DNA from 3 places in the Peribacillus sp. NPDC076916 genome. Region 1 is predicted to be linked to each of the others. Evidence: riboswitches for the same ligand, from Rfam matches in the RefSeq annotation. Region 1 holds a riboswitch; each other region holds the start of a gene.
What was found. A riboswitch is a leader RNA that binds a small molecule or an ion and turns the genes downstream of it on or off. The one in region 1 is predicted to bind glycine.

Region 2: another riboswitch for glycine. It lies ahead of ACQKFG_RS12235 (amidohydrolase); the one in region 1 lies ahead of ACQKFG_RS18085 (amino acid permease).
Region 3: another riboswitch for glycine. It lies ahead of gcvT (glycine cleavage system aminomethyltransferase GcvT); the one in region 1 lies ahead of ACQKFG_RS18085 (amino acid permease).

The regions. Positions count from the first base shown of each region.
Region 1 covers NZ_JBNNIU010000006.1:11,955-15,238, reverse strand. Annotated here, with positions in the region: gene ACQKFG_RS18095 (amidohydrolase) at 1-314, shown strand, start outside; gene ACQKFG_RS18090 (hypothetical protein) at 683-919, shown strand; glycine riboswitch at 1,201-1,300, shown strand; glycine riboswitch at 1,304-1,360, shown strand; gene ACQKFG_RS18085 (amino acid permease) at 1,609-2,988, shown strand.
Region 2 covers NZ_JBNNIU010000003.1:541,008-544,291, reverse strand. Annotated here, with positions in the region: gene ACQKFG_RS12240 (DNA translocase FtsK) at 1-316, opposite strand, end outside; gene ACQKFG_RS12235 (amidohydrolase) at 716-1,903, opposite strand; glycine riboswitch at 2,128-2,231, opposite strand; gene ACQKFG_RS12230 (DUF1444 domain-containing protein) at 2,388-3,194, opposite strand; gene ACQKFG_RS12225 (thioredoxin family protein) at 3,245-3,284, opposite strand, start outside.
Region 3 covers NZ_JBNNIU010000002.1:151,461-154,744, forward strand. Annotated here, with positions in the region: gene ACQKFG_RS05725 (DEAD/DEAH box helicase) at 1-973, opposite strand, end outside; glycine riboswitch at 1,348-1,435, shown strand; glycine riboswitch at 1,439-1,522, shown strand; gene gcvT (glycine cleavage system aminomethyltransferase GcvT) at 1,663-2,769, shown strand; gene gcvPA (aminomethyl-transferring glycine dehydrogenase subunit GcvPA) at 2,787-3,284, shown strand, end outside.

The sequences.
Region 1 (3,284 bases):
TTACTTATACGAATGACTATCCACCTTTATATAATGATCCCGATCTAACAGGAAAGGTTGCTGAGTTTCTTAAGAATGCAAAGGATAAAGATATTAAAGAAGTAATGGAATTTCCAGCAATGCCGCCATCTGAAGACTTTGCTTACTATGCTGAAAAAATCCCTTCCTGCTTCTTTTACATTGCTTGTACACCTAAAGGAGTAGAAAAACCTTATTTTAATCATAATCCTAAATTTGATATCGATGAAGATGCCCTTCTCGTGGCAGCAAAAGCAGTAGGGTATGTTGTTTGTGGTTATTATGAGTTAGATTAAGGAAAAGAATAGAATCATTTGTAAGGTGTGGTTCAGATTACCACAGGATTTGCTGAATTAGATAAATTGAATTTTTATTAGGGTGTGTTTGGATCATCCTAAACATGCCCTTAAAATATGTCATTTTATCAAGGTAAGGTATAGAATTGATCATACTTTATGGATATGTTTTAAAAGAAGAGGCTAACCAAATTAGAGGCCTGGTTTGACGCTGGTAAATTGAAATGGGAGATGGTTTCGTTAACACGGCAAGCATTGTGAAAATGAATGCGTGATGATAAATATAAACCGTATTGATCCAAATTATGTTATTCTATTTTTGTTTACAACAGTCCGTCTGAAAAACTGTAAAGGGGGTATAAGGCTTAATGGTTAAGGAAAAGAAAATCAAGCTAAAGAAGCCAAAGAAGTGGTGGGTATGGGTTCTAGCAATAGTCATCATTGCTAATATAGCAGGTGGTGGGGCTGAAGAGGAAGTTGAAGAGAAGGCTTCTGATACTGCTGAACTTAGGGAGGAAGCTCCTGGACAATCTTTACTGCTGCAAGGATTTTCGCGAGTCTCGAATTTTCTCTTTTTCCATACATTAATTATGTTAAAACTATAGACTTTATGTCCTTTCCCATCTTTAAAATTCACCCGTATTGTCAATCGGAAAAATGTAAAAATGTTTCGCTTATACATAAGCTTGTTTGGGATTCCTTGCGACATAGAAAAGCTGCTATAAGCTTGTTTTTTCGTAGCTAATAACTTCAAATTATACACTGTTCATAAAGTTCAAACTTGTCCATATTTAATTATCAGAAAATAGAGCCTTTTCAGAAAATAATTGAAATATCCATTAAAACCCGATAATATACAACTAGTAGTACAACTCTATACCAGCGGATGAAGATTGTGGGAGAGACTAAACATTGTTTAGCACCGAAGGAGCAAACCCTAAAAAGCAGGGGACTAATCTCTCAGGTAAAAGGACTACAATTGGACGCGTCTCTGAAGAGAGCCATAGGCCACCGAAGGAGTTAAACTCTCAGGTAAAAGGACAGAGGAAGTTAGGAAAATCCCTATCTTTCCTCTGTCTTTTTTTGTACTTGGAAAGATAAAAAGAGAGGAGAGTGCATGGAGATATGTAGATAAATGAGTCTATCCTTAAACTATATCTAGCACCTGCTAAGAAAGCGCTTACAGTGATAGAGCAGTCTCCCAGTGTGCTAATAATTCACACTAATTGAAGGACTGAACCTTTATAAGGAAAAAATTCCAAGTAGCCTATAAAAGTAGAAAGTGGGGAATCGTATGCAGGAACAAAAGTTGGATAGAGGGTTAAAAAACAGGCACGTACAACTCATAGCTATTGGTGGTGCAATCGGAACGGGATTATTTCTTGGAGCAGGAAAATCTATTCATTTAGCTGGACCATCAATTCTATTTGCTTACATGATTACAGGCATCATTTGTTTTTTAATCATGCGCGCACTTGGAGAACTACTCTTATCTAATTTGAACTATCATTCCTTTGTTGACTTTGTAAGAGACTATTTAGGTAATATGGCAGCATTTGTAACCGGCTGGACATACTGGTTCTGCTGGATTTCAATCGCAATGGCCGACTTAACAGCAGTTGGACTTTATACTCAGTATTGGTTTCCCTCCGTACCGCAGTGGATGCCTGGATTAATTGCACTAGTCATTCTGCTATTTATGAATCTTGCAACCGTAAAACTTTTTGGCGAAATGGAATTCTGGTTCGCATTAATTAAGGTCATAGCTATTCTAGCATTAATTGTTATCGGTATTTTCATGATTATTAAAGGCTTTTCCACTGATTCAGGCGCAGCAAGTTTCACGAATCTATGGAGTCACGAGGGTATGTTCCCAAATGGAATAAATGGTTTTGTCCTCTCATTCCAGATGGTAGTGTTTGCGTTTGTGGGCATTGAACTTGTAGGACTTACAGCAGGTGAAACAGAAGATCCAGAAAAAGTTATCCCCAAGGCGATCAATAATATTCCTATTCGGATTATAATTTTCTACATTGGAGCACTTATTGTCATTATGAGTGTTTATCCATGGAACGCAATCATCCCAACGGAAAGCCCATTCGTTCAAGTATTTGTGGCTGTAGGTATTGCTGGAGCTGCTGGTATCGTTAATTTTGTCGTCCTAACATCGGCTGCTTCGGCATGTAACAGCGCAATCTTCAGTACAAGCCGGATGGTATACTCACTTGCCAAAGATAAAAATGCACCTGTACCGTTTGCAAAACTTAATGACCGTAAAGTACCTTCCAATGCATTGTTCTTTTCAACTGTTGTCATTTTAATTTCTGTTGTATTGAATTATTTAATGCCTGAAGGCGTATTTACCTTGATTACAAGTATTTCTACCGTATGTTTCATCTTTATTTGGGGAATTACAGTCATCAGTCATTTGAAATACCGTAAAACAAGACCAGATCTAGTGAAAAAGAACAAATTTAAATTACCACTTTATCCAATTTCCAATTACTTGATCCTTGCTTTCCTGGCATTCGTCCTTGTTGTTCTTGCACTTGCGGACGACACTCGTGTTGCCTTATTCGTTACTCCTGTTTGGTTCATTCTGCTGATTGCGATTTATAAGATGCGCATAACGAAGGTGGATCAGGCGAATCAGAGAGAGGTAGCGGGGAATTAAGAGGCAAGAAATCCTTTGATTCTATTTGCTGTGTTTGTACAGATAGTTGCTGCTCCATTTTTTCCAACTCGGTGAGTAAAAAATCTGCCCGTTTTAAAAAGCCAAAGATATCTGGTTGATTCTATGATAATTCGAAATAAATATTTTAGAATAGTATTGTTAGCGCTTTCAAAAATGCTTGACATTATTATTCTCAACAACTATTCTAAATGTACCAAATTGAATAAGCGGATGACAGTTGTGGGAGAGTGCAAAGCGACAAGCCACCGAAGGAGCAAGTTCCAAAAAGACCCTTG
Region 2 (3,284 bases), on a different contig from region 1:
CCTGTTTGGGTTCATTTTCTTCCCTATTTCTTTCCCTAGGCTTTCTTTTATTCTGCTCCCGGTCTGGAATGAGCGGAAACTTGAACTGTCCTTTTGGATATTGAAACAGGATTTTCGTATCCGGGTCTGGGGTCTGGGACATTTTTTCCACTTTTTGATTGTAAACTTTTATTTCTTCTTTCTTTGACTTCGAAAGCTTTGAAAAATCCATTTTCTTTAATGTCTCTTCATCTAGCGGCTCATCTATAATTATTTCTTCGATTTCAATAATTTCCTCTGCTTGGAACCATTTTTTCATCTTATTTAGCCATTTCAAAACTATCACTCTTTCTACATCTGTAGTTATGTAACTAATTCTACCAGTTATTTTAAAAATATCGAGAAAATTTAAGCTGAATTGGGATTAGCATCTATTTTTTTATCGCATTCCTGCTAACTTAACGGAGTTCGCAGAACTCCTACCCTATTAAACCCCTTCTGGAATGAGATTAAACCTATCAATTGCGAATTAACATTAGCTCCTAGTCTACTATTTAAATAAAACACCGCTGTTAAATCGCGTTTACAAAGAGATTAAGTTTTCATGCAACCTTGGAAGCAGAAAACCGCCGGCGGCATTCAAATACATGCCGCAACCCATAAAACACCGTTCGTTAATACCGAACGGTGTTTTGTGGGTTTCTGCGTTTTTTTTGCAAACAAAGACCAAAGAAGACTATTTCCATTCATAAAAACTGCATACAACCTGCGCCACTGATTTGGAGGCGATCAAAAGGGCATCTTCATCAATGTCGAATTTAGGATGGTGATTGAAATAGGCCTTCTCCACTCCTTTCGGTTTACAGCCAATGTAAAAGAAGCAGCCAGGAATCTTTTCTGCATAATACGAAAAATCTTCCGAACCTGAGAAAACCGGAAATTCCACAACATTCTTAATATCATTGTCATTCATGCTTTCCAGGCTATTTTTCACGAATCCAGTCAGTTCAGGGTCATTATATAACGGAGGATAATCGGGCACATATGTAAGCTCGCACTGAACATCAAATTCCGTTTCTATCCCTTTAACGATCCGGTGGATTTCCTTATCGATCAGCTGCTGGGTCTCTGCCGTCATATAACGGACATCCCCTTCAATTTCTATACGATCTTTAATGACATTAAAGCTTCCCTTTCCATCGAAGGAGCCGATTGTGACTACTCCCATATCAAATGGGTTCAAGCGACGGCTGATTACGGTTTGTATGGCTGTCACGAAATGGGCGCCTGCCACAATGGTATCATTAGCCATATGCGGGGAGGAACCATGGCCGCCTACACCCTTTATGGCTAATTTGAAATAGGTCCGTCCAGCCATCGAATAGCCGCTGCGATACCCGACGACCCCTGCTGGATGCGAAGGGAATAAATGGATTCCGAAGACAGCGTCCAGTTCATCCAAAACCCCTGATTCCATGATGCTCTTTGCTCCACCAGGAGGTGTTTCTTCTGCATGTTGATGAATTATTTTGATCGTACCTGATAGGGAATCTTTCAGCTCAATGATGCAGTCAGCCAGTACCAATAAATAAGCGGTATGCCCATCGTGTCCGCAGGCATGCATGACACCTTCATTTTTTGAACGGAACGGAACCTCCGCTTCTTCTGTAATCGGCAGTGCATCGAAATCGGCACGGAGACCTATCGTTTTCCCTGGTTTCCCGCCTTCGATCGTCACGATGATCCCTAATCCATTTCCTGCATTCGTTTGAATCGATACATCTTTCCCGTTATAAAAATCAATGATATATTTTGCCGTTTTCTCTTCTTTGAAGGATAGCTCCGGATTCTCGTGTAAATGACGGCGGATTTGAACCATTTCCTCTTTACGGGCTTCCAGCATGTTCATTAATTTGCTTTTCAAATTCACGATCATTCTCCCCCATTATTTTAAGTTGATTGGTATATTAGTAAGTTCCATGTTCGCTGCAAACCTTTTGTATGCATAAAGCCAATTAAAAAAGGACAGAGAAGGGTTGCGCAAACCTGCCGCTCCCTTCTCTGTCCTTTCACCTGAGAATTCAACTCCATTTTGGTCGTGGAGATTTCCCCGTTGGCGGCACACTTCCTGCGCGCTGTCCAGAGTTGCGTCCAGCTGCGGTTCCATTTACCTGAGAGATTTGCTCCAAGGGATATTTTTGGAACTTGCTCCTTCGGTGGCTCAATGCTTTGCACTCTCCCACAACGTTCACAAGCTCGTTCTATCGTTTTATTCCGTATTCTCAAAATATTACAATTTCATTATCACCGATAAAAAAATAAATATCAACTCTAAAAGTCATAAACTCTATTAAACTTTAAAAGGACCGATGTCAGATGCTGACACGGTCCTTTTATGATTCAATATATCATTGTTCACGCTTTTTGTTTTTACCCATAATGAAGATGGGCTCCAACTCATTTTCTTCGTAAAGAAATGATAGAGCCGTTATCGGAACATGCCCGCTGGCAAAGAAGCTCATCGCCATTTGCGCAAGAATATCATAGCCCGTATCATTCTTCACATCGGCAATGATGATGACATCCTGATGGGGAATGGCAACAGCCATGGTTCCCTCGATCTTGTCCTTCATTTCCCGAAGCCATGATTCATTCAGGATCCTGCTGGCATCATACCCATCATTCGTGTTCAAAAAATAAAATGCATTACCTGCAACGATATCCGACTTCATTTCAGTGGAGAGGGAACGGGCATTGAAAAGGGCAATTTCACGGATCCTGTCACCCTGCCAATTTTCCCGTTGAATCATCTTTTCATCTATAAGACGGTAGGTTTTCCCTAAATCAAGGGCATAAAAAATCCGGGTTTCAGCCGTATGCTCATCGAATAAAAATGGATTTCCTTCTTCCGATTCCATCGGAAAGGAGGTCGAGCGGATGACTGGGAAAATGAATTTCTCCTTGCCTTCCATGCTGTGTTCTCCCCCCATCACATTCAGGGCCTCTTCCACGTAATAGATAATTTCATCGATGGCCTTTTCCTGTACGTTTTCATAGTTAGCAAGTACAGGAGGCAACTCGATGGTGATTCCCTTCCCGGTCTTCACATTTTCCACCCGTAACGTATCTTGCTTACTATCGAATTTGAATGTGCGATTTTCATCTTTTAAACGTTCTTTCAGGATATTTTTCAGCTTCGTGCTGTCCATTTTCATGACTGACCCTCCTCTTCATTGAAAAATCCCCAGCGAGAAGGGGAAATTAATTATAGTGATTGAATGAATTCCTCAATTTGTTCTTGCGTT
Region 3 (3,284 bases), on a different contig from region 1:
AAAAGACCGCCTCTCTGCTGCTGCATGCTTCCCTTTGGAGAGTGAGAGCCGAAAATGCGCTTCCTTTTGATCCATCCGAAATAGGCTTGAATTTGGAAACAGCATCATACAATGCCTGTTCCGTTGGAGAAAATTCAATGGTGATGGTTTCCACATGCCGTTTTGTCCATTCAATGCCAGTATCGGCCCGCCGGTTTCGAATCATGACAGTATTGACCAGTTCCTTTAGGTGTTCATCTTCAATGATGTTGCGGCCTTTCCCTTTATACTTTTCCGAAAAGAGCGAAGCATTTCCCAAGTGGCCCGGTTTCAATAACGAAACGAGGTGAAAAATCTCCTCGACTTTATTTTGAATCGGAGTGGCTGTAAGGAGTAAACAAAATTTCTTTTTCAGATTTTGGACGAATTCATAGTTCTTCGTCTTATTATTTTTAAGTTTATGAGCTTCATCAATAATGATGAAGTCATATTCCTGAGTGAAAATGATATCTCGATGTGGAGCGCGTTTCGCTGTATCGATGGATGAAATGACCACATCACAGGAGTCCCAAACATAACTTTTTCTCTGAACGACTGCCGGTATATGAAACTTGGTATTCAATTCAAACGCCCATTGTGTGACAAGGGAGGCTGGAACAAGGATCAATACTTTTTTTACAAGGCCCCTAATCATATACTCTTTTAGGATCAAGCCTGCTTCAATTGTTTTTCCGAGCCCCACCTCATCAGCTAAAATGGCCTTTCCATTCATCTTTTCCACCACTTGCTTTGCTGCTTCCAATTGATGGGGAAGCGGGGTTAACTGCGGAAGGTGTTTGGGCGCCTGTAAACCTTCAAAATCAGGGATAATAAGATTTTCCTCCATTTGAACCGCCAGCTTATAAAGCTCCCAATTTCCCCATGGACCGTCATTTTCCACTTTTTGCAGAAGCTCGTCATTCCATTCAGAATTGAAGGATATATTGATTTTCATAGAAATAACTCCCTCTTAAATCATAATTTCCTTAATAAAGGGTCAAAACCCGAACATTTTGTATGTGAAGTAAGAAAAATATTTCTCTTCAAAAGATATTGCAGAGATAAGTTTCTTAGGGTAGGATATAAGTATATTTAGAAAATTCAATTTCCAAACGCTACAAAGAATCTTTGTACATCGATTTTGCAGTTCGCGTTTTCTTAGTATGGGCTATAGGCTCTTAATTTATCCAAGATTACTGAAGGAGATCACTCAAACGGTTTCTGAAGTTTTAGGAGAATTGGCAGAGAATGTATTCGATGATGCTCAAAGGTTTTACCGATGCTTGGGGCTATTTCGTTTCCTTTCATTGGCAGACCATTCATATGCGGGTGAAGATAAGGGGAGAGACTACGGATGTAGCGCCGAAGGAGCAAACTTAGCAGTGAATCTCTCAGGCAAAAGAACTCTTATTGGACGCAACTCTGGAGAGCGCCGCCCGTTTTGGGACGGCCACCAAAGGGGAAAACCTATTACATAGGTAAACTTTCAGGTTTCAGGACAGAGAAAAAGCTCAAATGGGCTTTCTCTGTCCTTTTTTGTGCTTTTTTCACATCATGAATCAGGATATACCTGATGCGAAATGACAAGAAGCTTTTGATAATGAAGCCAATTAATTTCAAAAAAAATCTGAAGGGGGTCATTTTTTGACCAATTTAAAAAGAACACCACTATTCGAGGTTTATCGTGAATACGGAGGTAAAACGATTGATTTTGGCGGCTGGGAACTTCCTGTCCAATTTTCGGGTATCAAGGACGAACATGAAGCCGTACGTACAAAATCGGGGTTATTCGATGTTTCCCATATGGGGGAAGTCGATGTTAAGGGTCCTGGGAGCCTTTCCTTTTTACAGAAAATGCTCACTAATGATATATCAAAGCTGCAGCAGGGCGGTGCCCAATATACCGCCATGTGTTATGAAAACGGAGGCACGGTTGATGATCTTATCGTGTATAAAAGGGCAGAGGACGACTATCTGCTCGTGGTCAATGCAGCGAATACAGAAAAAGATTTCAATTGGCTTCAAGCTAATTTAACGGAAGATGTCCAAATTACGAATGTATCGAGTGACTATACACAGCTGGCACTTCAAGGACCATCTGCAGAAAAGATATTACAAAAACTATCGGGAAATACTGACTTAAGTGAAATTGGATTTTTCAAGTTCAAGGAAAATGTCCTGATTAACGGTATCTCCACGTTGGTATCCCGTACTGGATACACTGGTGAAGATGGTTTTGAGATATATAGTGACAGTGAAAATGGTCCTGCCCTTTGGAAGGCGATTATGGAAGCCGGAAAGGAAGAGGGGGTTCAGCCGATTGGTTTAGGTGCTCGTGATACCCTGCGTTTTGAAGCGAAACTGCCGCTTTATGGGCAGGAGCTTTCAGCGGACATCACCCCGATAGAAGCCGGTATTGGTTTTGCAGTGAAAGTGGATAAGGAAGCGGATTTTTTCGGGAAAGCCGTTCTTGCTGAGCAAAAGGAGAATGGAGCTCCCCGCAAGCTTGTGGGAATTGAAATGATTGACCGTGGCATTCCGCGTCATGGGTATAAGATCTACAGCGGTGATAAAGTCATTGGTGAGGTCACGACCGGTACCCAATCACCCACGTTGAAGAAAAACGTGGGATTGGTACTTATCGATAAGGAATTTTCGGTACTGGATGCGGAAGTAGAAGTGGAAATCCGTTCCAAGCGTTTGAAAGCCGTTATCATACAAACACCTTTTTATAAAAAACCACGTAAATAGAGGGGAATGGTCATTAGATGAAACATCGTTATTTACCCATGACAGAGCAAGATAAACAAGAAATGCTGGAAGTGATAGGGGTATCTTCTACTCAAGAACTTTTCAATGATATCCCTGAAAGCGTTCGTTTCCAAGGAGAATACGATATTAAGCCTGCTAAATCGGAACCTGCATTAATGAAAGAATTATCAAGGCTAGCTGCCAAGAATGCGGACCTTAAAAGCTATGCTTCCTTCCTTGGTGCGGGTGTCTATGATCATTACGCACCGGTCATCGTCGATCATGTTTTATCCCGTTCTGAGTTTTATACGGCTTATACACCGTATCAGCCAGAAATTTCACAGGGCGAGCTTCAGGCGATCTTCGAATATCAAACGATGATATGTGAATTGACGGGAATGGATGTAGCTAACTCATCCATGTATGATGGCGGGACGGCGCTAGCCGAAGCAGCCATGCTTGCTTCTGGCCAGACGCGGCGCAAGAAGATTCTCATTTCAGGAACCGTTCATCCT